3 regions of the Chelatococcus sp. YT9 genome follow, and region 3 is predicted to be linked to each of the others. Evidence: predicted binding sites of a transcription regulator. Region 3 holds the regulator's gene; each other region holds the start of a gene.
What was found. The regulator LexA, encoded in region 3, represses DNA repair genes until DNA is damaged. The targets are predictions, from matches to a motif close to TGTTCNNNNTGTGTTCNG.

Region 1: a site for LexA is predicted at 6,280-6,297, ahead of KIO76_RS07450 (helicase-related protein). Genes of this name have one in related genera too.
Region 2: a site for LexA is predicted at 5,875-5,892, ahead of KIO76_RS13555 (PA0069 family radical SAM protein). Genes of this name have one in related genera too.

The regions. Positions count from the first base shown of each region.
Region 1 covers NZ_JAHBRW010000001.1:1,657,642-1,665,653, forward strand. Annotated here, with positions in the region: gene KIO76_RS07430 (mandelate racemase family protein) at 1-317, opposite strand, end outside; gene KIO76_RS07435 (CarD family transcriptional regulator) at 756-1,349, opposite strand; gene fdxA (ferredoxin FdxA) at 1,695-2,033, opposite strand; gene KIO76_RS07445 (RNA-binding S4 domain-containing protein) at 2,391-2,702, opposite strand; gene KIO76_RS07450 (helicase-related protein) at 2,699-6,157, opposite strand; gene KIO76_RS07455 (DUF3108 domain-containing protein) at 6,555-7,406, opposite strand; gene rpmB (50S ribosomal protein L28) at 7,695-7,991, shown strand.
Region 2 covers NZ_JAHBRW010000001.1:2,950,975-2,958,986, reverse strand. Annotated here, with positions in the region: gene KIO76_RS13580 (4-(cytidine 5'-diphospho)-2-C-methyl-D-erythritol kinase) at 1-337, opposite strand, end outside; gene KIO76_RS13575 (tetratricopeptide repeat protein) at 368-2,152, opposite strand; gene KIO76_RS13570 (electron transfer flavoprotein-ubiquinone oxidoreductase) at 2,268-3,944, opposite strand; gene KIO76_RS13565 (uracil-DNA glycosylase) at 4,354-5,238, shown strand; gene KIO76_RS13560 (glycosyltransferase family protein) at 5,290-5,805, opposite strand; gene KIO76_RS13555 (PA0069 family radical SAM protein) at 6,049-7,194, shown strand; gene KIO76_RS13550 (VOC family protein) at 7,226-7,672, shown strand; gene rnhB (ribonuclease HII) at 7,884-8,012, shown strand, end outside.
Region 3 covers NZ_JAHBRW010000001.1:4,056,846-4,064,857, forward strand. Annotated here, with positions in the region: gene gltA (citrate synthase) at 1-1,277, opposite strand, end outside; gene gltX (glutamate--tRNA ligase) at 1,651-3,072, opposite strand; gene KIO76_RS18760 (ComEC/Rec2 family competence protein) at 3,409-5,739, shown strand; gene lexA (transcriptional repressor LexA) at 5,717-6,418, opposite strand; gene KIO76_RS18770 (ABC transporter permease) at 6,873-7,790, shown strand; gene KIO76_RS18775 (ABC transporter permease) at 7,800-8,012, shown strand, end outside.

The DNA.
Region 1 (8,012 bases), 2.4 Mb from region 3:
CAATCGACGACGGCAAGTGTCCGATCCGTGAGCTGAGCCGCGCTACCGCGTTGCCAGTGGGCGAGCTCCTGCCACAGCCGCTCGCGGTCGAAGGGGTCCTGGCCCAGCAGCACGCGCTTCACGAAGGCTTCGATCAGGTGCGGTCGCACGACCTCCGGCGTCGCAAAGCAATGGCCCTCGGTCCCATCATCGCACACGATGGTGAGCAGCGCCTGTCTCACCTTGTGCGGTTCGCCGGGGTGCGCGTGGCCGGCCGAATCCTGGTGGCGGCGTGTCGTGTGACGAAATACGCGGACCTTGATATCGACGATCTGCATCAACGCCGCCCCCCGGATATCTCTGGCGATGCATGCGACCGTAACAACTTATATGACAACCGACAAGCACGGTTTGCGCAGGGCAGAGGCGGAGGCGGCGCGTAGGCTGTCGTCAGCTTCGTGCGGGAACAGGGTCCCGCGTGGAACGCTGTGATGGCCTCGATAGCGCCATGAACGCTGCAGGCTCAGCTTAGGGCAACGGACGTGCCGCGTAGCGTGCCGATCTGGAGAATTTGGCAACGCCTTCAAGAAGCACTGGCGCCGCGGTGCCCTAAGCGGGGGCGGCCACAAAGGTTGAGAACGTCGCAAACGGGACGGCGAGGCCGTGGAACGGTCATCCACACATGGAGGTCTGCGCGGGACGCAATGGTCCCTTCCGCTAAAAAAAGCCCGCCCTCTTTCCGGAGGGCGGGCTTTGAACAAACGCGAGGCGAAGCCTTACGCGGCTTCGTCCTGCAGGTCCTCTTCGTCCGCCTCGGCTTCCGCGTCAGCTGGCGCGGTCTTCGTGGCACGACGCGGGGCCTTGGCGAGCGCATCGTCGATCAGCTTCATGGCTTCGGTCTCGGTGATCTCATTGACCGCCGAGATTTCGCGCAGAATGCGATCGATCGCCGCTTCATAGAGCTGGCGCTCGCTGTACGACTGTTCCGGCTGGGCGTCCGAGCGATAAAGATCGCGGACAACTTCTGCGATGGCGATGAGATCACCGGAGTTGATCTTCGCCTCGTACTCCTGAGCCCGGCGCGACCACATCGTACGCTTCACGCGGGCACGACCGGTCAATGTCTCAAGGGCCTTGCCGACAAGCGGCGACTCAGCCAATTTGCGCATGCCGACGCTCGCCGCTTTCGCGGTCGGGACGCGCAGCGTCATCTTGTCCTTCTCAAAAGTGATGACGAACAACTCGAGCTTGTAGCCTGCCACCTCTTGCTCTTCGATGGCGACGATTTGTCCGACGCCATGAGCGGGATAGACGATGGATTCACCCGTCTTGAATCCCTGACGCTGGGCGGTCTTCTTGGCACTCGTCATGATAGTGATCGCCTCCTGATCGCGTTCGCTTCAGACCGAACGCTACTGTCGCAGACCGGCTTAGGCCGGCCGGCACGCACGCAAAAAATTGCCACGACGTGCAAGAAACTCACACGCTGACATCAGAGCCGATAGGGAAACACGACACCCCGCGAGCTAGACGCCTGAATAGGGTCTGCCGACTGCATTCATGTCATTGCTTATTGAACCCGTAACAACAGGGCAGCAAAAGGCGCCCATGGCGTTAATCGACCATGAGGCATACCCTAACACAAAAAACGGGGGAAATCAAAGGACTGCCGGGCTGATCGCCTCGCAAGGCAACGATCAAGCCTTTAATCGTGATCAGTCGCTCTGACCAGGATTCGGGGAGAAGTACGCTTCGAGCTTATTAGGCACGCCGTCCATGTCCTTTGCGTCGGCCGGCGGCTCCCCCTTCTGCGAAATGTTTGGCCAGGTTTTCGCGTAATCCGCGTTGAGCTTCAGCCAGGACTCCAGTCCCGGCTCCGTATCCGGTTTGATAGCCTCAGCGGGGCATTCCGGTTCGCAGACGCCGCAATCAATGCATTCGTCGGGATGAATGACGAGCATGTTCTCGCCTTCATAGAAGCAGTCCACCGGACATACCTCGACGCAGTCCATGTACTTGCAACGAATGCAGTTATCGGTGACGACGTAGGTCATCGACCTCTCCGCTGACGAGCTGGCGAGGCCCGCAGCCCCTGTTTGAACGCAATACCGCAATCCGGCGGCGCTTCGATGGTCGAAACGCGCTCGTGATCTAAAACCAAATGCAAGCCCTTACAAGAGTGGACTTGTCGCACGAGCGAGCGATTGGTCATATAAATACCAGCATAATTTGTATTTAGGAGATATTGTTGTGATTTTTCTGTAAATAAGGTGCCGGCCTGTGCGGGTCAACCCCTCTGCACGCTGTCGCGCTGTTCGAGTGCCCGGTTCGCGGCGGAGTTCCGAAGAAAGGTGAAAGCCGGCACGGTTGCCGGCAAAACATATGGGCCGATCTTTGTGTGGAGCGGCCTGCTAGTCCTCCGTCGCGGTGTCTGCGGCCGTGATGATGCCTTCTGTCCGATCACGATAGAGCGTTCGCGCTTCCGGTGCTGGGCCGCGGCGATGCCCAAGCGCCAACACCTCCACGACGAGAGTGGCATGTGCCAGCGCCAGCGTCAGAATGTCGCCGGGCTTGATGAGACGGTCTGCGCCGTCCAGCCGTCGCCCATTCAAGCGCACATGTCCGCTCTCAACGAGCTTGCCGGCGAGGGTACGGCTCTTGGCCATGCGCGCATGCCACAGCCATTTGTCGATCCGTATCCGCTCGCCGGACGCAGGCTTCACCCTTTGCGGCCCGCGCGGGCTTCAAGCTCTTCCTTGAGCGCGAGGAGCTTTGCGAAAGGCGAATTGGGATCAGGCGCCTTGTCGGCGCGCGGTTGTGGCCGATCCTGCCAGTTACCGCTTCTGCCGCCGCGATGCCCGCCGCCGCCTCCGCTGTCGGGCCGTCCGCCTTCCTTGCCAAAAGAGCCGCCGCCGCGCTTGCCGCCCTTGCCAAACTCACCTTTGCCGAACTCGCGCCCACCTTCGCGATTGGGAGCTTTCGCCTTCCAGTCGCGCTTCGGACGATCGCCGCTGGTATTATCGCGCTGCTGCCGGTGGGAGTGTCCCTCGCGGGATTGCCCGTCTTGGGCAACGGTTGTGCCCGCTTCTCCCTGTGGAGCACGTCGCCCCTGGCCTTGATTGCGCTCCCCAGCCCGTCGGTCTGAACGCCCTTCGCCGGGTGCGCGGTCATTGCGCCGGCGCGCTTGAGCATGGTGATTCTGGCGGTGCGGCCGCCACACCTCGATCATTTCAGGCTCTGTCGGCTCGACCGCGGCCGGCTCTACCTGTGCTGATTCGTCCTCCGGCGCAGGCGCAGCCTCGGCCACAGGCGCGTGCTCCGCGGTGACCGGCTCGGCCGCCGTCGCTTCCGCCGCCGCAGCATCTGTCTCGACCTCGGCCATCGCATTCGTGGTGACGCTTGCCTCCGCCTCAACAGCGGCCTCTACGGCCGTTTCAGCCGCGGGTTGCTCGTCGGCCTCTGCCGCGAGTGGCATGGACGCCGTATCGTTCGGGCTGTCGGCGGCTTCGGCGACGGAGGCAGCGTCCGCCATATCGGCCGCCAGCTCGGTCTCATCGACTGAAACGGTTGCCTCTCCGGTCCCCGCGTCCGGGGCCTCGGCCTGCGCGGGCGCGGCGGCTTCAGCAGCCGCCTCGGCACCCGATGCCCCTTCCGCGGCAGGGCGAATGAGCTGGGGAGCCGGTACCAGCGGGACGGTGATGGCCGGGCCGGGGCGCCGGTCGACCACGTAGCCGAGAGATTTCAGAATAGATGAGAAGTCTTCACCGGAGCAGCCGGCGAGCGACGTCATGCCGACTGTCACCACGAAACCGTCGCCGTCGGCTGCGCCAGCCGGAGGCTCGCCAGGGGTCGTGCCCGGGCGATAGCCAATCGCCGGCCGGATCAGGTCCGCCAGGCGCTCGAGGATGTCGATACGGACGGCGCGGCCGCCGCAGACGCGGAAACCGGCGGCGCGATAAAGCCCGCGCGGCACTTCCGTGTCAGCTGGGAAAGACGTGCGGCCTGAAGCGGCGAGATGGGGGATCTCGTCGAGGCCCTTCACATCAAGCCCGCCATGCTTCAACGCCCAGAGCTGGGCTGCGAGGCCGCGCGGAGCTGGCTTCAGCAGCAGCGGCAAATAAAGATGGTAGGCGCCGAAGCGCACGCCGTAGCGGCGGAGCGCCGCGCGCCCGTCCTGGTCCAGCCCCTTTACGTCCTGCGCGACGCGGGCGCGTTCCAGAACGCCGAGCGCCTCGGTGATCTGGAAGGCGATGCCGCGGGCGATGCCGGGAATGTCGGCGGCTTCCTCGAGAGCGATCAGCGGGCCGAGGAGCTTGGTGATATGCGCCTTGATCCAGGTCTGGAGACGCGCATCCACCTTGTCGCGCGGCGGCCCGGACAGTTGTTCGTCCGCCAGCAGCCTGAAGCGCGGGGTGAGCAGCTTGTCGCCCGCCACGAGCTTGGCGACAGCTTCGCCCATCCAGCGGATGGTGCCATCGTTGGCCAGGACAAAGGTATCGTCCGGCGCCTGGGAAAAGCGCTCGGCACGGGCCTCAATCTCGCCAGCGAGGGCCTTCTGGGCCGCCGCCCTCAATGCCTTGGCCTCCTGGCCATCGGCCTGGGGATCTGGGGCAAACTGAAATCCGTGCAGCCGACCGACATGCTGGCCTTCGACCAGGACGTCGCCGCTGGCGGTCACTTCCGCTTCGAGCATCGCATTCTCTCTCAAGCGCCGCATGAGTACGCTGGTCCGCCGATCAACGAACCGGCTCGCCAAACGCTCATGCAGAGCATCCGACAGCTTGTCCTCTACCTGACGGGTGGCCTCCTGCCAATGCTCAGGATCACGTAACCAGTCGGGACGGTTGGCAACGAAGGTCCAGGTTCGCACCTGCGCGATGCGGGCCGAGAGGGTGTCGATATCCCCATCGGTCCTATCCACCAGCGCGACCTGCCGACGAAACCAGTCATCCGCTATCACGCCCTGGGTCATCAACGCACGGTAAATCGTCACGATGAGATCGGCATGCGCGGCCGGCGCCACACGCCGATAGTCCGGAATGCGGCAGACCTCCCACAGCTGTGAGACGGCTTCAGCTCCGGTTGCGAGCCGCCGGATGTCGTCATCACGAGAGGCGATCTCGAGCGCATTCACGTCGTCGGCGAGTGGCGCGCGAGTCAGCCCCTTCTCGGTCGGCAGAACGGCCAGGCTCGCCTGCAAGGCGCCGAGCGAGCGGAAGTTGAGGTCCGCATTACGCCATTGCGCCACACGGACCGGGTCGAAGCTGTGGCTTTCCAGCGCTTCCACCAGCTCCGCGTCGAAGGGAGGGCAACGTCCGGTCGTGCCGAAGGTGCCGTCCCGCATATAGCGTCCCGCCCGTCCCGCAATCTGGCCGAATTCCGCGGGATTCAGCTGGCGGAAGCCAAAGCCGTCGAATTTGCGGTCGCCGGCGAAGGCGACATGGTTGACCTCGAGATTGAGACCCATGCCGATGGCGTCGGTGGCGATGAGATAGTCAACCTCGCCCGATTGATAGAGCGCGACCTGCGCGTTCCGCGTCCGCGGGCTGAGCGCGCCCAGCACGACGGCAGCGCCGCCCTTCTGGCGCTTCACCAGCTCGGCGATTGTGTAGACCTCCTCCGCCGAGAAGGCGACGATGGCCGAGCGCGGGGGCAACCGCGTGATCTTCTTTTCGCCGGTGAAGGTCAGCGTCGACAGGCGCGGGCGTGAAACGATGTTGGCACCGGGGATGAGCGTCTCCACCAGCGGACGCATGGTAGCGGCGCCAATGATCAGCGTTTCCGCATAGCCGCGGCGGTTGAGCAGCCGGTCCGTGAAGATATGACCTCGGTCAAGATCTGCAGCGAGCTGGATCTCGTCGATCGCGCAGAACGCGACATCGAGATCGCTGGGCATCGCCTCGACGGTGGCGACCCAGTAGCGCGCGCTAGGCGGCTTGATCTTTTCCTCGCCGGTGACGAGCGCGACGGCATCAGCGCCGACGCGCTCCACCACCCGACCATAAACCTCGCGCGCGAGCAGCCTCAGCGGCAGGCCTATGACGCCGCTGGTGTGGCTGACCATCCTTTCGATAGCGAGATGTGTCTTGCCGGTGTTGGTGGGGCCGAGAACCGCGGTCACACCGCGCGCCCGCATCTGCGGTGAGAGCGACCGTGCTGCCGTCAGGGATGAAACCATGAAACCCGATGCCGTAGAGACTGGACGGAAACGCCGTGACCGCAACTCCCGCAACGGCCCTGAACGATGTGGCTCGCCTTCTGTATCACATCGATACGTAAAGCGCGGCTGAATTTATGCATTGGAACGAGTCTAGAACGAATCGCGGCCGAATCGCTGACTCCTGCAGAATCAGGTTTCGTTCTCACACGAAATATAGTGGTTACCGTGCTGAATAGACACAAGCTAAATACAGGTATCACACGACGATCGACTGGTTAGGCTGACTTGAGAACGCAGCGAAGCGTGAGATGGCCTCGAATGTTCTCGGTGCTTATCGCGGCCGCGCATCGCCGTGGCTGCCGGAGAGTTGCCAGCCAGCTGCCTATAGCGGCTCCCGCGGGACCTTGCCTTTTGTTCAGTTCCGCGCGCGGACCGGCATTTGAGGATTGTTGCCGTTCACATTCACGCGGGTGGCCTCGATGACCGTCGTGCCGAGTGGGGTGCGCACCGAGATACGATAGGGAATGAAAACGCGGTCTTCGCCGACGGGCATCAACCACGCCTCCATATCCTTGTTGTTTTCCATGAATTTGGTGGCTGTCCGGTCGGCCCGATGGCCAGAGATGGGCAGATAGCGCGCCCGGCATACGGAAACGGGGCCAGAGTAGGTTGGACTGCGCACAGTCTCCTGGCGAGCGTAGGACAGCTTCACGTCAAAGCGCGTGGCGCCGTCGAAGATAGGAATCGTGCGATTGCAGGCGGCCTCGCTCGACGCGTTCCGGGACGACGCCGGCATCAGCAAGGCAGAAAGTGGATCGACCACGCCGCGCTTGTTCTGCTCGGTCACCGGGATCCGGTCCGGTCTCGGTTCGATCGGGGGCTTGATCTCGACGGCCTGCACGCTGCCGCCGGCCAAAGCCATGCGGACAGTTATCGACTTTTCCGAGTTGGCCGTGGTCACGGCGAAGGTCGTGGGCACGATGCGGTCGCCCGAGATGCTGCCGGTCGACGTGGCCGCCCCCTTGCCGCCCGTGATGACGCCAGCCAAGCCCGTGAGCTGCGACCAGACATCGAGTTTATACTGATCTTTCAGCACGTCAGCCTTGATGGCGGCGACCCCGATTTTCAGGCCGAGCAGGGAAATATCGTAGTTGGCCTCGATCGACGCGGCGCTCGCAGGGAGTGGCGCGAGCGCCAAGATCCCGAGCATCGCCCGGCGAAAGCCGCTCGCCGCATAGCCAGCCTTGCTTTTCCAACGCCGGATCATACTGTTGCACTCTCCATCGCGCGACACCCGGGATCCCGCGATCTCACATGTCGGCACCCGCCGCGAGCCGAATCGCTCGCCTTTGTCGGATGAAAATCCGTTCGAATCGTGACGCATCTTGCGTCCGATCGCAACGAAATCGCGCAGGATCCTTGACGGTGCCTGATCACATCTACTATACACGCGCAACTTTCATTCAGACATCGGCGCCTCTTGGCCCGGCTGAGGTCGGGACCAGCTGCTGTTAGCTTTGCAAGAGTGCACCAACCAAGTTAAGGACTAAGCGTCATGGCGCGCCGCTGCGAACTCACGGGTAAGGCCGTTCTGTCTGGTCACCTCGTGAGCCACTCCAATCGCAAGACCAAGCGGAAGTTTCTTCCGAATCTGGTCAATGTGACCCTTCAGTCGGAAGCGCTGAGCCGCGGCATCAAGCTGCGCATCTCGGCTGCGGCCCTGCGCTCGGTGGAGCACCGTGGTGGGCTTGATGCCTTCCTCGCCAAGGCGCCGGAGACGGAGCTGGCTCAGAACCTGCGTGTCCTGAAGCGCGAAATCGCCAAGAAGCAGACGGAAGCGGCTGCCGGCTGAGGCTGGGAAGCTTCTACGCCT
Region 2 (8,012 bases), 1.1 Mb from region 3:
CCCCAATGCCGGAGGCGATCGGTAGCCGCTTGGCAAGGTGAAAACGGCCGAGGACAAGCCCGGGAACCCGTTCGGCGAGCGCGCGGGCGGCCTTCAGCACCAGATTGTCCGCGCCGTTGCCGATGCCGGCGGCGCGCGGACCACTCAGGCTAAGAGCGAGTTCGTCCTCCGGCGTGAACGAGAGGTGATCGCCCACACCGGCGAAGACCACGAGGCTTTCCAGTGCGTGATAGCCGTCCGCGCGGCGGCCGGTCACATGCAAGGTCAGGTTGATCTTGGCCGGCGCGCGCGTTTCCAGCCGGCCATTCCCGCGGCTGATCTCGCCACGCGCTGCCATCACAGAGACCGCGACGCCGGAACGGCGGCGTCAGCCGCCGTTCTTGTCCGTCTTCGGCGCCTCGGCGGCAGCCGGTTTTTCATCGTCCGGCAGCCCATTCTCAATCTTCTTCAGGATCTTCGTGAGATCCTCGGGTTCGGGATTGAGATCCCGGGCGTGGTTCCACTGGAACTTCGCCTCGAGCCGCCGGCCCACCTTCCAATAGGCGTCGCCGAGATGGTCATTGATGGTGGGATCCGCAGGCCTCAGGTCGATCGCCTTCTCGAGCTCGCGGACTGCGTCGTCATAGCGCCCGAGGCGGTAATAGGCCCAGCCGAGACTATCGACGATATAGCCGTCGCGCGGGCGCAGCTCCACCGCACGCTTCAGCATCTGGAAGGCCTCGTCGATGTTGATGCCCTGATCCACCCAGGAATAAGCCAGATAGTTCAGGATGAGCGCACGATCCCGCCCGATTGATTCGGGAGCGAGCTGCAAAGCTTTCTTGAAATCGGCTTCCGCCTTGGGCCACTGCTTCGAGCGCTCGTAACCAATGCCGCGAGAATAGAAGAGCGGCCAGTTTCCAGTCTCCGGCGTGCCTATCTGCTCGATTGCCTTGGAGTAGACCTCCGCCGACTCAGCGAAGCGCTTGCGCTTCTGCAGAATGCTGCCGAGAGCCGCCAGCCCTTCCACATCGGTCGGATTACGCTCCACGTCCGCCTTCAGATAAGCGATGGCCTCATCGGTCTTATCGAGGGCGTCGAGGGACAGAGCGACCTGCACCTCGCCGTGGGGCTTCAGAGGCGAATCAGCAGGCAAGGACTTGTAGACCTCGATGGCCTGCTCATACTGCTTCAGTCGTTCCAGGATGTCGCCGAGCGTGATCTTTGCGAGATCGTGATTCGGGTCGAGGAAAAGGGCGAGCCGCAGATAGATCATCGCGGCGACTTCATCACCCTGGCTATTGCCCGCCGCACCCAGGCCATAGAGCACTTCCGCGGCGCCTTGCTGCGGCGTCACCACCAGCGGCTTCAGCGCCTTGCCAGCGTTGAGGTCCTTGAGGGCTGCGCGCACCACCGGATGGCGCGGCATCAGCTTCTCGAAAGCTTCATAGGCGGCAACGGCGTTGTCCTTGCGGCCCTGGCCAGCTTCCAGCCGCCCGTAGGCATCGACAACCCGCAGTGTCGTGCGCTCCGCATTGTAGGAAGCCGACAGCCGGCTCTCGGCTTCCTTCGGATTGCCGCGCATGGCGGCGATCAGGCCGGCGTGATAGTCGCGGAACACATTGTAGGAGCTTTCGCCCTTCAGGCGGTCGACAGTCTCGAGTGCCCGCTTCAGGTTGCCGGAACCCGCCCAGGCCCAGGCCGAGAGGAGCGTTGCCGTAATGTCATTGGCATAACCACGGCCGCCGCGCATGAGTTCGCGCCGCGCGGTCGTATATTGCTTGGCCTCGAGCGCCTTCACGCCCAATGCCAGCCGGGCCAACCCATTGTTCGGCTCACGCTTCACGATCTGCTGAGCAGCGCGAAAGGCCTCCGGCATGTCTCCATCGGCCAGGAACGCGACGAAGGCACGCTCGACGAGTTCCGCATTGCGCGGATCATCCCGCAGGGCTTCGCGGAAATACACGGCAGCCGCACCGGTATCCCGCGCTGACCCCGCGACGATCGCGGCGAGAAAATTGCCCTCCAGGCTTTGCGCCTCGGGAAACTCGATCGCGACAACCGGTTTCTCGGCTGACCGGGCGGCCGATACCGGCAGCGGCACGGCCACCGCACTCGCGACAAGAAGGGAAGCAATGACAGCAAGGCGCCGACGCGCCGACGATCTGATCACGTGACTTTTCCGAAATCGGACGCCCAATGGGCTCGGGACTCTATGACGCGAGCAGCATGACGATTTTGGCGGGTGGGGGCAAGGCGCCGTGCTGTCGCTCCCGTCCCTTTTGTCATCACATGTTGGGGTAATTAGGGCCACCGCCGCCTTCGGGCGGAACCCAGGTGATATTCTGCGCCGGGTCCTTGATGTCGCAGGTTTTGCAGTGCACGCAGTTCTGCGCGTTGATCACGAAGCGCGGGTCTTTGCGGTTCGCTTCGTCATCATAGACCACTTCGTAAACGCCTGCCGGACAATAGAGCCGCGCGGGCTCGCCATAGAGCGGCAGGTTGGAGTTTACGGGGATGCCGGGGTCGGCCAGCTTGAGATGGACCGGCTGGTCTTCCGCATGGTTGGTGTTAGACAGGAACACCGATGACAGCTTGTCGAACGAGACGACCCCGTCCGGCCGCGGATAGGTAATCGGCTTGACCTGGTCGATCGGCTTCAGGGTGGCATAGTCGGGCTTGCCATGCTTCAGCGTGCCGAAGGCCGAGAAGCCGAAGAGCTCGTTCGTCCACATGTCGACGCCGCCGAGCGCCACGCCCATCATCGTACCGAAGCGCGACCATAGCGGCTTGACGTTGCGCACGAGCTTGAGATCACGCCCGATAGCCGATGTGCGCCAGCCGTTCTCGTATCCGGCGAGCTCATCCCCACCACGACCATCCGCCAGCGCGGCGAAAGCCTCGTCGGCGGCCTGGATGCCGGACAGCACGGCGTTATGGCTGCCCTTGATACGCGGAACATTGACGAAGCCCGCGGCGCAGCCTATGAGCGCGCCGCCCTTGAAGGTGAGCTTCGGCACGGATTGCCAGCCCCCCTCGGTGATGGCACGTGAGCCATAGGCGATCCGCTTGCCGCCCTCGAACACCTCACGAATGAAGGGATGTGTCTTGAACCGCTGGAATTCATCGAAGGGCGACAGTGTCGGGTTCTGGTAGTTGAGATGCACCACGAAGCCGACCGTCACGAAATGATCGTCGAAATGGTAGAGGAAGGAGCCGCCGCCAGTGCTGTTGTCGAGCGGCCAGCCAAAGGAATGCTGTACGAGGCCGGGCTGGAAGCGCTCCGGCTTCACCTGCCACAATTCCTTCAAGCCGATGCCGAACTTCTGCGGATCGCGACCCTCATCGAGGCCGAAGCGCTTCAGGAGCTGCTTGGTGAGACTTCCGCGCGCACCCTCCGCGAACAGCGTGTAACGGCCCCTGAGTTCCATGCCCCTGGTATAGTCGGCCTTCGGCTCACCATCGCGGCCGACCCCCATGTCGCCGGTGGCAATACCGGTGACCTCGCCGTTTTCCCCGTACAGGATCTCGGTCGCGGCGAACCCGGGATAGATCTCGACGCCGAGCGCTTCCGCCTGGGCAGCCAAATAACGCGCGACATTGCCGAGCGAGCCGACGAAATTACCGTGATTGTTCATCAGCCGCGGCATGGCGAAATTCGGCAGCCGCACGCCACCGGCCGGACCGAGATAATAGAATTTGTCGGCCGTCACCTCAGTGGTCAGCGGCCGCTCCGGATCCTCTCGCCAACCGGGCAGGAGCTTGTCGAGACCAATAGGGTCGATCACGGCGCCGGACAGGATATGGGCGCCGACCTCGGAGCCTTTTTCCACGACGACGACGGAAACCTCATGGCCCTTTTCGGCCGCGAGCTGCTTCAAACGAATGGCTGCCGCCAGTCCCGCCGGGCCGGCGCCCACGATGACGACGTCGTAGTCCATTCCCTCGCGCTCGGGCAGCTCCATGCGTCCGTTCCTCGCTCTTCGTTGCGGATGTGGTTCGTCGACCCCATCCAGCCTGGTTCAGTTCAATCGAGATCCCGCATTGCCTCTCTAGCGGGCAGCTTTCGACGGAACAACAAATAACTTCAATCACTTGACGCATGACCTCATGAGCAAATCGGATAAAATCGGCTCATGTTGGCCCCGACAGGTGACGCCATTGCCTTCGCAACACGTCCCCACCCGAGAACTCGCATAGTTTCGAGTCTTTCAAAAGCATAGCGGGCGGGCTTCTCGCAAAGTGGCAGCCCGACCGCGCAAACTGCGACTGAATGCCTCATGCCGTGGATCTCGCGATGGGACCCTTCCTTGACGAAGCCAATCTGCGGCGATCGCTTCTTGGCCGGCGGCGGACACCGACGTATCATCAGGCATGACCTTCGATACTTACGATGCCCGGGCGCTCGAGGCGTTGCTCGACTTTTATGTCGAAGCCGGCATCGACTTCGCGCTCGACGAGGAGCCGCACGACCGGTTTGCAGATACGGCGGCGGAGGCGGCCGCGCGCACGGAACAGCGCGCCCGCAGGGTCGAGGACGATCGCCCGCCGGCGCCCGAGCGTGCCGTCGTATCACGAGCACCGGCGGAACCACCCAGGGGTGCCGCTGTATCGGCGTTTCCGCAGGGTGCGGAAACAGCCGACGAAGCGGCCCTATCAGCCCGGAGCGCAGCCCGGGGCGCGCGCACCATTGACGAACTGCGTGACCGACTGGCCGCCTTCGAGGCCTGCGCGCTCAAGCGCACGGCAAAATCTCTCGTTTTTGCGGACGGCAATCCCTCGGCGCGTGTCATGCTGGTCGGCGAAGCGCCCGGCCGCGAGGAAGACCTCCAGGGCCTGCCCTTTGTCGGTCGGTCCGGCCAGCTTCTGGACCGCATGCTCGCGGCCATCGGGCTCGATCGGCAAAGCGTCTATATCGCCAATATCGTGCCCTGGCGGCCACCGGGAAACCGCACGCCGACGCCTCAGGAAGCCGCCATCTGCCGGCCGTTTATCGAGCGGCAGATCGAGCTCTGCGATCCCGATATATTGGTTTGCCTCGGGGGTCCGTCGGCACAGGCGCTCCTCGCAATCAAGGAGGGTATCCTGCGCAGCCGCGGCAAATGGGTCGAATACCACACCGGCACCCGCGCGATCCGCGCGCTTGCCACCTTGCACCCCGCCTATCTGCTGCGCCAGCCTCTGCAGAAGAAGCTCGCGTGGCGCGATTTCCGCGCCCTGCGCAGCACGCTCGATTCACTGCAAGCGTCGCAGGCTTAACCGGCCGAGCTTGGCCGGACGAGCTTGGCCGAGGGCGCCGATGAGAGGCGATCAAGCGGTGTGTCGTTGCAAGCCGACTGGCAACCGCTGCATCCTCGAGGCAGCGGCATAGCCCTGCTCAATCGCGCTGCGCGGCACGATCATGCCGCTCGCCAGGTAGCGCCGTCGCTTGGCCCCGCTCATCAGGCCCTTGGCCAGCCTCCATATTCCTCCGGTCTCGCTGTCGAACAGCGCGGAACCATCACTACCCGCGGAACGGATGAAACGATCTGCTGCCGGGATCCAGTTAGGCCCCGGCACGTCGCCAGCGGTCAGCAGCAGGAACCAGGGCCCGCGCGCAGCGTCAGCACCGGCCAGCCACGCGCTACCCCTTGAAGCACCGCCGTCACGCCAAGTCGCATAAGCGGTGCCCGCAGCCTCTGCGAGGTCTCGTACCTGCGGATCACTACCGCCATCGACGATCACGGCATCGCGAAGAACGCCCTCAGCGACGGCGGGAACGAGCGCTGCAAGCGTAAACGCGAGCGCCTCGACGTCGCCCTCCGCGCGAATCACCGCCGAAATCATTCCGACGACCTGAGGATACGGGGCACGCTGCCGAACGAGCTCGCGAAACGCACACGGCTCAGCTTGCAATGTTCGCTATTTGTTCTCATACTGGGGATTATAGATTGAAGTCATAGAGGGATCATCATGGCTCAGCGAGCCTTGATCAAGGGCCTTTCATCGACTGCCAGCGCGCGTGTCCAATCGCCGCTGCCCGAGGAACTAGCGGCGCGGGCGAAGCGACCCTCACGCAAGCCTCGTGTGATGCCGCGCGAACCCTCGCAGGAGGAGTTGGAACGCCGGGACCCGGCGTTCAGCGCCCTGCCCGGCCAGCACGACCAAGCCATCGAGCGCGAGCGCCGTCGCGGACGCGGCGCGGTGACAAATCCCGCAGCGCGTTACGAGCCCATTCAGCGCGAGGATGTCGACGACGGCTGGGGCACGATCGACGAACTGCCGCCCTTCAAGACCGAGGTGGGCATTGAAAAGGCACGGCGAATCATCACGCGCAACAATTCGCCCGACATCTCGTTCGACCGTTCGATCAACCCTTATCGGGGTTGCGAGCACGGCTGTGTCTACTGCTTCGCGCGACCGACGCATGCCTATATGGGCTTGTCACCCGGCCTCGATTTCGAATCGAAGCTCTTCGCAAAGCCGGAAGCAGCGACCCTCCTGAAGCGGGAGCTGGCAGCGACAGGCTACCAGCCCCAGACGCTGGCGATCGGCACCAATACCGATCCCTACCAGCCGATCGAACGGCAATACGGCATCATGCGGAGCGTCCTCGAGGTGCTGGCCGAGACGAATCATCCCGTCGGCATCGTCACGAAATCAGCCCTCGTCACACGCGATATCGACATCCTCGCGCCAATGGCGGCGAAGGGGCTCGCCAAGGTCGCCATCTCGGTGACGACCCTCGATTCAAAACTCGCCCGTAGCATGGAGCCCCGCGCCGCTACGCCATCGAAGCGCCTCGAGACGATCGAACGCCTGGCTGCCGCCGGGATACCGGTCACAGTTCTCGTCGCGCCCATCATTCCCGCCATCAACGAGGCGGAAATCGAGGCCATCCTGGAGCGCACCCACGCGGCCGGGGCCCGTGAGGCCGGCTATGTACTGTTGCGCCTGCCCCTTGAAATCAAGGATATCGTCAGCGACTGGCTTATCGCCAATCATCCCGGGAAAGCGCGCCATGTATTGTCGCTCGTAAGGTCCACGCGCAACGGCAAGGAATATGACGCGCGCTGGGGCGATCGCATGGTCGGCAGCGGACCCTACGCCTGGATGATCGGTCGACGCTTCGAGGTCGCGGCGTCGAAGATCGGTTTCAACAAGCAGCGCAGGCGGCTGCGGACCGATCTGTTCACGCCGCCGAAAGCGGCGACGGAGCAACTCAGTCTGTTCTGATCGAGGGCCGCTAAAATGCGCGGAGGACATGATGACATCGCCGAAACAGCTCGCCCCGAAGGTAAGCCTGATTACGCTGGGGGTCAGTGATATCGCGCGCAGCACAAGCTTCTATCAGCGGCTGGGCTGGCGCCGGTCGGAAGAAGCGAGCACGGACGATGTGAGCTTCTTCGCGCTCGATAATCTGGTCCTCGCTGTCTGGTCGCGCGAGCGGTTGGCGGAAGATGCAGGCCTTGCACCGACGCCACCGGGTTTCGGCGGTTTCGCGCTCGCCCAGAATCTCGCGAGCGAGAAGGACGTGGACCTAGCCGTCGACAACGCCGTCGCGGCAGGTGGCCTCCTTCTGAAGAAACCGGCGAAGACGTTCTGGGGCGGCTATTCCGGCTATTTCGCCGATCCCGATGGCCATCCCTGGGAGGTCGCCTACAATCCCTATTTTCCGCTGGATGAGCGGGGGCTCGTTGCGTTGCCGGCCTGAGGGCAGCTCGCTTCGCGGCGATCTACGCCAAGCCTCCGTTTGGCCCGGTCCGTGTGGCTCCGCTTGGCTTGGGACTGATCGGGACTGTTCAGCCTTGCGGCTCGCCTTTATGGGCGGCCGTTTTCCTTGCCACTCCGCTCAGCGGCATTTTTGCTCAGCAGTTCGGGGATTTTATGCTTGAGACTTAGGGCGTAGCGCGCACCATGGCGGCATGAAACGTCCCCGTCGCTCCGATTCGTCCGCTGTTCAACCCGTGACCCCCGACAGCATCACCCTGCCGCTCGTCATGCCGGACGGACCGACCTATGATCGCGAATCGCGCTTGCGGACCCGGGGGCTG
Region 3 (8,012 bases):
ATCGGCAGATAGTCGCGCTGGGGAGCGCCGATATAGAGCTGGCGCGGACGGCCGATCTTCTGGGACGGATCCTCGATCATTTCCTTCCACTGGGCGATCCAGCCAACGGTGCGCGCCAGCGCGAAGAGCACTGTGAACATCGACACCGGGAAACCGAGCGCCTTCAGCGTGATACCCGAGTAGAAGTCGATGTTGGGATAGAGCTTCTTCTCGATGAAGTACTCGTCGTGCAACGCGATGCGCTCCAGCTCGAGAGCGACATCGAGCAGCGGATCGTCCTTGATGCCCAGTTCGTTGAGCACCTCGTGCGTCGTCCGCTGCATGATCTTGGCGCGTGGATCGTAGTTCTTGTAGACACGATGGCCGAAGCCCATGAGGCGGAACGGATCGTTCTTGTCCTTGGCCTTGGCGATGAATTGGGGGATGCGGTCGGGTGTGCCGATCTCCGCCAGCATCTTGAGGGCGGCTTCGTTGGCGCCGCCGTGCGCCGGTCCCCACAGGCAGGCGATGCCGGCGGCGATACAGGCGAAGGGGTTCGCCCCCGACGAGCCGGCAAGGCGAACGGTCGAGGTTGAGGCGTTCTGCTCATGATCGGCGTGCAGGATGAAGATGCGATCGAGCGCGCGCGCGAGGACCGGATTGACCACGTACTCCTCGCAGGGCACGCCGAAGCACATGCGCAGGAAGTTGGACGTGTAATCGAGATCGTTCTTCGGATACACGAAGGGCTGGCCGACCGAGTACTTATAGGCCATAGCCGCCAGCGTCGGCATTTTGGCGATCATCCGCATGGACGCGATCATCCGCTGCTGCGGATCGGAGATGTCGGTCGAGTCGTGATAGAAAGCTGAGAGCGCGCCGACCGATGCCACCATCACGGCCATCGGATGCGCATCACGGCGGAAGCCTTGGAAGAAGCGGTTCATCTGATCGTGAACCATCGTGTGGCGGGTCACCACGTAGTCGAATTCCGCCTTCTGGCTTGCCGTCGGCAGTTCCCCGTAGAGAAGAAGATAACACGTCTCCAGGAAGTCGCCGTGCTCGGCGAGCTGCTCGATCGGGTAGCCACGATAGAGGAGAACACCTTCGTCACCATCGATATAGGTGATGGCGGATTCGCAGCTCGCCGTTGAGGAGAAGCCCGGATCGTAGGTGAACATCCCGCTATGTTTGTACAAGGCACCGATATCGGCGACGCTAGGGCCTATCGTGCCGTCCTTTACAGGAAGGTCGATGCCCTTTCCGTCAACAGTCAAGGTGATTGCCTTGTCGCTCATGGATATATCCTTCTGCTCAAACGCAGCGAAGCCGTCACAGCCAGACCGCATGCACGAGCTTGGAGGAAGTGATCCACGCTCGAGAGTGCGCCAGATTTCAAAAGGTTAGCGCAGGAAACGTCGTGACGTGCAACGATCACGTTCAATCTCATGCCCTTGCCCATGAAAGTCATAAAAGCTCAACGGCAATGAATGTCGAGCCGTTCCTGACCCACCCTGGTGGGTCTTCGGCCCATTTTGGATCTGCAATTGACTCCGCGAGATAAGAAATCACGCGGAATCAATGGCTTGATGCCAGTATCCATCGAGATCCCAGCCCGCCCCGAACATGCTCTAGCTCATCCACGACCATCGTTCAAGCTGTCGGAATGGCTCAGGGCAGCTGATCGCGGATACGGCCTAAACTTTCATCACGTCCAAGGACTGTCATGACATCGAAGAGACCCGGTGAGGTTCCGCGACCGGTCAAGGCGGCACGCAGCGGCTGGGCCAATTGACCGAGCTTCAGCCCCGCTTCGGTGGCCGTCGCCCTCACCGCGGCCTCAGTGGTGTCGTTGCTCCAATCGTTGATCCCTTCCAGAGCAGGGAGCACCAGCGCGAGCCGCTCCTTACCCTCCGCATTGAGAAGAGCCTTTGCCTTGTCATCGCAAACGAGGGGCCGCGACGCGTAGAGAAAAGAAGCGCTGTCAAGCAGTTCAACCAGAGTCTTGGCACGCTCCTTGAGCCCCGGCATTGCCGCGAGCAGCTTCTCACGTAGGTCGGGAGGCAACGTGGGTCCGAGGCCGCGCGCCGGCCCGAGCTCCGGCAGGATATCTTCCAGAGCCCGAACGAGGGCCTCGTCGTCGGCGCTGCGCATGTAGTGACCGTTGAGGTTCTCCAGCTTCGCAAAGTCGAAGCGGGCGGGAGAGCGTCCGATAGAGCCCAGGTCGAAAGCCGCGATCATCTCGTCGGTCGAAAAGATCTCCTGATCGCCATGGCTCCAGCCGAGGCGGACCAGATAATTGCGCAACGCGGCCGGCAGATAGCCCATGGAGCGATAGGCGTCGATACCGAGCGCGCCGTGACGCTTCGAGAGCTTGGCGCCGTCTGGCCCATGGATCAGGGGAATATGGGCCATGATGGGCACGTCCCAGCCAAGTGCCTCGTAGATCTGCTTTTGCCGTGCGGCGTTGGTCAGATGGTCGTCCCCGCGGATGATATGCGTGACACCCATGTCGTGATCATCGACGATGACCGCAAGCATGTAGGTCGGCGTGCCGTCAGACCGCAGCAGAACGAGATCGTCCAGATCTTTGTTCTGCCAAGTGACACGGCCCTGCACCTGGTCATCGATCGCGGTCTCACCTTCGGTCGGCGCGCGCAACCGGATCACGGGCTTGACACCGGCCGGCGCGTCCGAAGAGGGACGATCCCGCCAGCGCCCGTCGTAGCGCAACGGTCGTCCTTCGCGGCGAGCCTCCTCGCGCATGGCCTCGAGTTCCTGCGGCGTCGCATAGCAGTAATAGGCGCGTCCGCGCGCGAGCAGATCTTCAGCGACCTCGCGGTGCCGCGCCGCGCGGGAGAACTGGTGAATGGCATCGCCATCCCAATCGAGCCCGAGCCAGCTCAGGCCATCGAGGATGGCGGCGATGGCCGCTTCCGTAGAGCGTTCGCGATCGGTGTCCTCTATTCTCAACAGCATCTTGCCGCCGTTCCGGCGGGCATAGAGCCAGTTGAACAGGGCCGTGCGGGCGCCGCCAATATGCAGGAAGCCTGTCGGCGAAGGCGCGAAACGCGTAACGACGGTTCCGGTCATCTCAGATATGTGCTCTCTTGTGCCAAAGCGATGACCGTGGCGGTTCGAACTCGCTTCCGCCGACGGTCGGGCGTCGTTTAGCATGATGCCGGGCCGGGGGTAAGAAGCTCTTTCCCTCACCGGAGGCCATCGTTCCACTGGTTTGTTTCTAGTTCCGCCGGCGGCGGCCGATCTGGTGCTGTGCGTCCGGGAATATGTTTCACGTTCCGGTGCTTTCAAGGCCGGCGCTTTTGCCGGCCGATCACGTGTTTGTTCGTTCCTTGCGTTTCTGCATTTCAGAACCCGACCGTTGCAATCTGGCCCGTAGCCAGCCGTCCCCCAGAGCGTTTCGCACGTATGGCCCGCCAAAAGAGCCGCGCGATCATTGTCGCCGATGATAGCCGACCGCCGCGTCCGGCGGTGGGCAGCCTGCTGCCGGGGTGGCATGTCTTCACCGCCGACCAAGCGCGAGGCGTGCTTCGGGATCTCCTCGCCTTGGAGGCCGAGAGACGGCGGGCCTTCCTCTGGCTGCCCGTTGCCTTCGGCGCCGGCATTATTCTGTACTTTCTGGCGGATGCAGAGCCCTCCCTATGGCCGTCGGCAGTGGGAGCCGTCATCGCGGTCTTCGCGGCGGCCCTTACGTGCCGCTATCGCCGGGTGTCGGGCGTGGCGATCGCGGTCGCGGCCGTCATGGCGGGATTTGCCGCCGCGACATGGCGTACGCGCACCGTCAGCGCGCCGGTGCTCTCCCGACCGGTGATCACCAAGCTCGGCGGTCTCGTTCTCAACGTCGAGGAGCGTCCGGCGGGACCTCGCATTGTCGTCAGGGTCGCGACCCTCGGAGATCTCGCAGCCCATGCGCGCCCGGCCCAGGTGCGCGTTTCCCTTCGGCCGGGTGCTAGCGTCAAGGCAGGCGACTTCATCGAGGCGACCGCCCGCCTGCTGCCGCCACCGACTGCGGCGCGCCCTGGCGGCTATGATTTCGCTAAAGATGCCTTTTTCGCCGAACTTGGCGCTGTCGGCTCGCTCGTCGGAAAGGTGTCTATCCGGGCCCCGCCGGAAGCGCCGGATATCTGGACCACCTTGACCATTGCCAATGATGTTGCCCGCAATGCCCTGACCCAGCGGATCGCCAACGCCTCCGGCGGGCAGGAGGGAGCCCTTGCGGCGGCTCTCGTTACGGGCAAGCGCGGACTGATCACGGAGGAGGTCAACGATGCCTTGCGCGCAGCCGGCATTTACCACATCGTATCGATCTCCGGGCTTCATATGGCGCTCGCTGCGGGCAGCCTGTTCTGGGCCGCGCGAGCCATGCTCTCGCTGTGGCCGGCGATCGCGCTCGCCTGGCCCGTGAAGAAGATCGCTGCTGTCATCGGGATGCTTGGAGCCACGGCTTACTGTCTGTTCTCCGGCGCGGAAGTCGCGACCCAGCGGTCTCTCGTGATGACGATTGTCATGATGGGCGCGATCCTGATCGACCGACCCGCACTGTCGATGCGCAATCTCGCCTTGTCCGCACTCATATGCCTCGCCCTGCGCCCTGAAGCCCTGCTAGGGCCTAGCTTCCAGATGTCCTTCGCCGCTGTCGCCGGCATGATCGCCTTTGCTGTCAAGCCCACGGGGCTCCTTGTCGGCGGAGATCCTTCATCTGGCAGCTATGGCTGCCTGCGGTCGGTTGGGCGGTGGGCGCTTCTGCTCACCACGACCACTACGGTCGCGACCATAGCCACGGCGCCGTTTAGCGCCTATCATTTCCAGACGCTCAACCCGTTTGGTCTGCTCGGGAACGCGATGGCGCTCCCGCTGATCGAGCTTGCGGTCATGCCGCTCTCGGTGCTCGGCGTCTTTGCGTCTTTCTTTGAGCTCGACCGGCCGGTCTGGTGGTTGATCGGCCAAGCCACAGTGCCGGTGCTGGCATCCGCCCGCGCGGTCGCCGAGCTCGAACGCTCGCGCGTGGTCGTGCCGGCTTTCGGTGTAGGCGCTCTCGGCCTGATGGTCATCGCCATCCTCTGGATCACCCTATGGACAACAGCCTTGCGCTGGCTTGCGCTGTGTCCCGCGGTAATCGGGCTCGCGATGGCGCACGGCGCACAGCCTCCTGACATTTACATTGATCGTGGCGCGAGCGGCCTCGCCCTGCGCGCCGCCGACAGCCGGCTCATCGTCCTCGGCAAGCCGTCGGGCTTTGTGCTGGAGCAGTGGCTGCGAGCCGACGGTGACGGGCGGGCTATCGACGATCCTTCCCTGCGCCATGCCACACACTGTGACCGGCTCGGCTGCACCGCACGTTTAAAGAGCGGTCAGATGATCGCCTTCGTGCGTGATAAACGTGCCTTCCCGGAGGATTGCCGACGTGCTGCAGTCATCGTGAGCCCGCTGCAGGCGCCACGCACCTGCGAGGCCGCCACTATCATCGACCGGTCCATTCTCGACCGCAGCGGTGCCATCATGCTCGTAGAGGATCCACTTAGCGCCGGCTTCAGCCGAATTCAGGCGCTCTCCACCGCATCGCGTCCCTGGATCACCGGTGGCAAACCGGCCCAGCCCGCGGGCCGTCCACCCGACCCAAAAACGCCAGCCGCTGCATCATCCTCGAGGCACCAAAGTCTCGATCCTCTCGATGCGGCACCGGAGGCTAACGAGGAGGGAGAGGAGAGGGCGCCCCTCAATAGCGACGCAGAAGACTGACGAGCTTGCCCTGTATCCGAACCCGGTCAGGGCCGAGCACGCGCGTCTCATAAGCCGGGTTAGCCGCTTCAAGCGCGATCGAGGAGCCACGGCGCCGCAGGCGTTTAAGCGTCGCTTCCTCATCATCGATCAGGGCAACGATGATGTCTCCCGTATCCGCCATGTCCTGGCGCCGGATAACGACCGTGTCGCCATCAAGGATGCCGGCCTCAATCATCGAATCGCCGCGGACCTCAAGAGCAAAATGCTCGCCGGCACTCAGCATTTCGACCGGAATGGCCAGTGTGTTGCTGCGCGATTGGATCGCTGAGATGGGCGTGCCGGCGGCGATCCGCCCCATCACCGGGACCGAAATCGTTTTTGGCGCATCGGTTTCTGCCGCAGGAGGCAGGTTGCGCACACGTCCCAGGCCCCCCTCCACCACACTTGGGCTGAATTTTCCACGCGGCACGGCGGCCATCGCGGTATCGGGCAACTTGATGACTTCAAGAGCGCGCGCCCGGTTAGGAAGCCGGCGAATAAAGCCGCGTTCCTCGAGAGCGATGATCAGACGATGGATGCCTGATTTCGACTTCAAATCAAGCGCTTCCTTCATCTCGTCGAAGGAGGGAGGTACGCTTGTTTCCCGCAGCCGCTCGTGGATGAAGCGAAGAAGCTCGTTCTGCTTGCGCGTCAGCATGTTGTGACCACCCCCGCCTTTCGTTTGCCCGCTTCCAACACATCCAGCACCAGGATCGATCAGTTTTTAGGAGCAATCGCACCTATTCAATACTGTGCTCCTGAAGTAGGAAACAAATCATGAACGACGATAGCTGTTCTCTATGTGTTCCGCAACCCCGAAAGCACGCGCCCGAGGCGGGCGGCTGATTTCAGCCGCTCCGTATGCCGCCTCTCTGCTGATCAACAGGCTCTCTCTTTGCGAACTCTGCCACCCATCTTTCCGGACGGATGACTTGGGGCCGCGCATGCAGTTTCCGAATTTGTGAATTTTAAATCGGAAATATCGTTCATCATGAAATTCATGCTTGTGAATTTAAGCATGGCCGATAAGATCGTCTCAACTTCAAATCAAGCGGTCGCAAAATGCGATCCGTCGCTCTCAAAGACGTGCGACGGTGGCAGGGGAACTATGTATGGGCCGTTACATCGTGCAGCGACTCATCCTCACGATTCCGGTGCTCATCGGCATCATGCTGGTGTGTTTTTTTCTGACCCGTCTAAGCGGTGATCCGACCGACCTCATGTTGCCGACCAACGCGACCGAGGAGGCCAGGGCCGCCTTCCGGTCCGTGCACGGCCTCGACAAGCCGTTGTGGGAGCAGTTCGTCACATTCTTCGCCAAAGGGCTCATGGGCGATTTCGGCTCCTCGTTGCGCTTCAACCAGCCGGCGATGAGCCTCGTCTGGGAGCGCCTTGGTGCGACCACGGAACTGGCCGCCGCAACGATGGCCATGGCGCTCTTCATCGGCGTGCCGGCGGGGGTGGCCGCTGCCTATCGCCGCAATACGCCCGCCGATATCACCATTCGCGGCATCACGCTCATGGGACAGGCGCTGCCAGGCTTTTACCTCGGCATCATCTCGATCATTGTCTTTGCCGTATGGCTGCGCTGGCTGCCCTCGGGCGGACGCGGTTCCTGGCTCAATCTCATTCTGCCGGCCGCGACCCTTGCCTTCAATCTCGTCGCGCTGATCGCACGCGTCACGCGGTCCTGCATGCTCGACGTGCTGCGGCAGGATTATATCCGTACAGCCCGCGCCAAGGGCGCCCGTGAGCGCACCGTGCTGTGGATCCACGCCCTGCGGAACGGCTTCATTCCCGTGCTCACCGTTATTGGTCTCCAGGTCGGTCTCCTGATGGGAGGCGTCGTAGTGACCGAAACGGTATTCTCCTGGCCCGGAGTGGGGCGCCTCGCCATCCAAGCGATCTACGCGCGCGACTTTCCCGTTGTGCAGGCAGTCGTTTTCACCTTCGCGATCATTTTCGTGTTCGTGAACCTCGTCGTCGATCTCCTCTACGCGGTTCTCGATCCGCGCATCAGCTACAACTGAGGCGGCGCCATGTCCTTGTCACCGCCTGTCGCTGCAGCGGAGCCCACCCCCATCGAAAGCCGCTGGCGCGGCGTGCTGAAGCGCCTCGTGGCGAAGAAGGCGGCCAAGCTCAGCCTCTTGATCATCTTGATCGGGTTTCTGTTCGCGCTGGCGCCTTCGCTATTGGCGCCGCATGATCCCTATGCCCAGGAGCTAACCCTGCGCCTGCGTCCGCCGGCGCTG